One region of the Finegoldia sp. P3-F-LR genome, then DNA from elsewhere that is predicted to be linked to it. Evidence: a T-box and tRNA genes for the amino acid it is inferred to sense, from the RefSeq annotation. Region 1 holds a T-box; the other holds one or more tRNA genes.

Region 1 (2,243 bases):
GAAGAAGCGATTAAATCAAATTTAAATATCAAACAAATAATACTAAGAGAAGGCGAAGAAATTATTGATGGTTGTGTTTGTTTTGATTCAAAAACTTTCAACAGTCTCAGCGAAATGAACAATCCTGAAGGTATAATTTGTGTAGTTGATTTTATTGCGAACAAAGATAAGGATACAGATAAAATTCTATTTCTTGAATGTATAAACGATCCAGGAAATTTGGGGACAATAATAAGAAGTGCAGAAGCTTTTGATTATGATAAAATTATTTTATCTGACAATAGTTGCGATATTTATAATTTGAAAACTATTAGAAGTGCTATGGGTAGCTTATTCAGAATAAATATTTCTTATGAAAGTATTGATGTTTTAGAGAATTATAAATCAAATGGATTTAAAATTTATGAGACATCTTTGGAGAAAAATTCTAAAAGTATTCTTGAAATTAAGGACAAAGAAAAACATGTTCTAATAATTGGAAATGAAGCAAATGGAATTAGTAATGAAATAAAAAAATACGCTGATGAATTTTTGATAATTCCTATGGATAATGTAACAGAATCATTAAATGCTTCTATAGCTGCTAGTTTGAGTATGTTTTACCTATCAAAATTGACAAATTAGTAGTTATATTATAAAATAATTAAAAATGTTGAAGAAGAAAATACAAAACTAGATACAAAGAGAGATATGGGTTGGTGTGACATATTTATCGAATTTTGTTGGTTCGCTTTGAAGTTGCTAATATAGCCGTGTAGAGTGCGTTAAACTTGCGAGTGATGTTATCATAATTTGGGTGGTACCGCGGAAATACAATCTTTCGTCCCATATGGGATGAGGGATTTTTTTATTGTTTAAGGAGAAAATAATGAAAGAAGAAATTTTGAAAATTAAAGAAGAAACTGTTGGTTTAATCGATAATGCCAGTGATTTAAAATCTTTAGAAGATATTAGAGTAAAAGTTCTTGGCAAAAAAGGTGATTTGACACTTGTTCTAAGAAATATGGGTAAACTTTCTAAAGAAGAAAGACCGGTTATGGGACAATTAGCAAATGAGGTTAGATCTGAAATTGAAGAATTATTGTCCAATAAATTTGAACAATTAAAACAAGAGCAAAAAAAGATTAAATTAAAAGAAGAAGAATTAGATGTAACTGCAAATAGAGGTGTCAGAGAGATTTCTCACAGACATCCACTTAATGAAACGATAATCCAATTGGAAAATTTGTTCCAAACAATGGGATTTGATATTGTAGATGGTCCTGAAATTGATACGGTTGAAAATACATTCGATTTATTAAATTCGCCAAAATATCATCCTTCAAGATCTTTATCTGATACTTTTTATTTGGATGATAAAACTGTACTTAGACCTCACACATCAAGTGTACAAATCAGAACAATGAAAGCTCAAAAACCACCTATTAGAATGGTTTCTGCGGGAAGAACTTTTAGATTTGATGATGTAGATGATACACATTCACCAATGTTCCATCAAATCGAAGGATTGGTTGTTGACAAAGGCGTTACTATGGCTAACTTAATGGATACAATCAATATTTTCATCAAAAACTTATTTGGAGAAGAAATAGAAACTAGATTTAGACCGCATTATTTTCCATTTACAGAACCTTCAATGGAAGTAGATGTCACTTGCTTCGATTGTAAAGGCGAAGGATGCCCAAGTTGCAACGATACAGGTTGGAGTATGGAACTTTTAGGATGTGGAATGGTTCATCCAAATGTTTTAAGAAATTGTGGAATAGATCCTGAAGTTTATACTGGATTTGCATTTGGTATGGGAGTTGATAGGATTACAATGGTAAAACACAAAATCGACAATATAAGATTGTTGTACGATAACGATAAGAGATTTTTGGAACAATTCTAGGAGGAAATATGTTATTACCTATTAATTGGCTTAAAGATTACGTCGATGTAGACGAATCGATAAAAACTATTACAGACAGACTTTCTGAAACAGGAAGTCACGTTGAATCGGTTATAGATAAAAGTAAATATTTAAACGATAAATTAATTGTAGCTCAAATAAAGAAAATTGATAAGCATCCAAATGCAGATAGATTATCGATAGTTACGTTAGATACTGGCAATTCAGAAATAGAAGTAGTAACGGGTGCAAAAAACATCAAAGAAGATATGTTTGTTTGTTATGCACAGGTAGGGGCAACTCTTCCGGGAGGTATTGTTTTAAAAGAAGCTGATCTTAAAGGAATTATGAG
Region 2 (2,243 bases), on a different contig from region 1:
TCCATTCCTTCGATCAACTTTTCTTAAAGCTTTCTTCCCCACGTTTTCGGATTATCTCCCAGTAGCATTGAGTTGTGGATTCCTGATTGCAAGTTACTTCTCATCTTTTATCCATTAGCCCATATTCTGTCGCTAAAATTCGCTGATTTAAAATCACCATATAGGTAACATGCTATAAACCCTAGTTCTTTAAGTAGGCTTATAATGCTAGTTATTGCAGCATCCAGTTGCTTAATAAAGCCTACTTTTTTTTCTTCTACCTACTCAGTTTAAAAGCCATCATAATCAAATCAAAAACTATAATAAACACCAAGACATATTATATTGCCTTATACCAATTTCTCATATATTATAAAAATAAGCTAATAGCCTGTGAGGATTAACTCCCCACATATCAAGAAGTTTGATGATTAAATCTATAATGTTTTGAGATAGACTGATAATTGCAGTTATTAAAGCCAATTTTATTAGATTTTCATCAGACTTTTTTTTTATGCTAATGTATTTTTATTTAAATAGATAATATTAGAATATATAACTGTAGTAAATAAGAAGGCGCAACGACGTGGCAACCAAAAAAACACTTTCGTTGAGAAAATTAAATATTATCTTAATATAAGAAGATTAACTTAAACACAACTTGCTAGGATATTAGATTATCCTGAAATAACTGTGTCAAATTGGATAAACTTAAAATATTACTCTAGAATTGTTAAAATTCAAAAAATATCAGATCAATTATCAAATAACAAATCAGATTTAATAGAAGATAAAATAAAAACTAAAACAAAAAAACTAACAAAATATCAAGAACAACTAATAATACGCAGTAATGCCACAGAATATGTAAACCACATTATCAAAAAATCATCTTCATCTCATAACATACAAAAACATTTACACAATTTAGTTTTTGACCCACGAAATAGGACACGCAGTACTACACGAGTAAAATGATCCAGAATTCAAAACTAACATCACAAAAAACTCAAACAGAAAAAGAAGCCGATTACTTAGCATTCAAACTGAATGAGAAACAAATAAACCCAATTTACGAGTACACATCACAACTATACATAAAACAACTACAAGTAGACAAATACATCATTCATTGTTACGTTTTATAATAAAATATGTATCACATAGTAAAATGAAAAAACAAAAACGGCTTGTTTTCAACGTTTAATAACACATAGAAACAAGCCGTATAGTCGTGGCAGGGGATAGAGGACTTGAACCCCTGACATCCGGTTTTGGAGACCGACGTTCTACCACTGAACTAATCCCCTTGGTGCCCAGAGCCGGAATCGAACCAGCGACACAAGGATTTTCAGTCCTTTGCTCTACCGACTGAGCTATCTGGGCACGTACTTTATTTAGGAAATGATTTCAACATTATAAAAAAATATTTCTTGAATAAATCAAGAAATAAATTGGTGGGCCTTCAGGGACTCGAACCCGGGACCTACCGGTTATGAGCCGGGCGCTCTAACCAACTGAGCTAAAGGCCCAAGAATAAATCATATATTCTTGGCGGAGAAAGAGGGATTTGAACCCTCGCATCCCGTTAAGGATCTACTCCCTTAGCAGGGGAGCCTCTTCAGCCACTTGAGTATTTCTCCTAAATAAAGTAATTTAAAATGGCGGAGAGGGTGGGATTCGAACCCACGCGGGGTTGCCCCCAAACGGTTTTCAAGACCGCCTCGTTATGACCACTTCGATACCTCTCCACATTTGGTGGCTCATCCGGGACTCGAACCCGGGACACCCTGATTAAAAGTCAGGTGCTCTACCATCTGAGCTAATGAACCATATTGGCTGGGGTGACAGGACTCGAACCTGTGGAATGCAAGAGTCAAAGTCTTGTGCCTTACCAACTTGGCGACACCCCACTATTATTGGCGCACCTAGGGGGATTCGAACCTCCGGCACACGGATTAGAAGTCCGTTGCTCTATCCAGCTGAGCTATAGGTGCTTAATTGGAGCGGGTGAAGGGAATCGAACCCTCGCAACCAGCTTGGAAGGCTGGGGCTCTACCACTGAGCTACACCCGCATATAGGTAATTAATCTTATTATTCTGTAAAATTTAATTGGTGGAGGAGGGTGGATTTGAACCACCGAAACATAAAGTAACGGATTTACAGTCCGTCCCCTTTGGCCACTCGGGAACTCCTCCATAACCCTTTGTTTAAAAAGGATTTGTGGAGCTGGTGGGAGGACTTGAACCCCTAACCTACTGAT

What was found. A T-box is a leader RNA that pairs with one kind of tRNA and senses whether it is charged. The one in region 1 lies ahead of pheS (phenylalanine--tRNA ligase subunit alpha), so its partner is inferred to be a tRNA-Phe.
Region 2: it encodes a tRNA-Phe, which carries the amino acid that the T-box ahead of pheS (phenylalanine--tRNA ligase subunit alpha) is inferred to sense. The anticodon was not compared.

Annotation. Positions count from the first base shown of each region.
Region 1 is NZ_JBRFJE010000001.1:179,345-181,587, reverse strand. It holds gene ACU68U_RS00875 (TrmH family RNA methyltransferase) at 1-624, shown strand, start outside; T-box leader at 644-831, shown strand; gene pheS (phenylalanine--tRNA ligase subunit alpha) at 869-1,891, shown strand; gene pheT (phenylalanine--tRNA ligase subunit beta) at 1,900-2,243, shown strand, end outside.
Region 2 is NZ_JBRFJE010000037.1:1,869-4,111, forward strand. It holds gene ACU68U_RS09055 (ADP-ribosyltransferase) at 1-5, opposite strand, end outside; gene ACU68U_RS09060 (hypothetical protein) at 954-1,127, shown strand; tRNA gene ACU68U_RS09065 (tRNA-Trp) at 1,215-1,289, opposite strand; tRNA gene ACU68U_RS09070 (tRNA-Phe) at 1,290-1,365, opposite strand; tRNA gene ACU68U_RS09075 (tRNA-Ile) at 1,435-1,511, opposite strand; tRNA gene ACU68U_RS09080 (tRNA-Ser) at 1,532-1,622, opposite strand; tRNA gene ACU68U_RS09085 (tRNA-Ser) at 1,642-1,730, opposite strand; tRNA gene ACU68U_RS09090 (tRNA-Lys) at 1,736-1,811, opposite strand; tRNA gene ACU68U_RS09095 (tRNA-Gln) at 1,816-1,892, opposite strand; tRNA gene ACU68U_RS09100 (tRNA-Arg) at 1,900-1,976, opposite strand; tRNA gene ACU68U_RS09105 (tRNA-Gly) at 1,982-2,055, opposite strand; tRNA gene ACU68U_RS09110 (tRNA-Tyr) at 2,094-2,178, opposite strand; tRNA gene ACU68U_RS09115 (tRNA-Thr) at 2,205-2,243, opposite strand, start outside.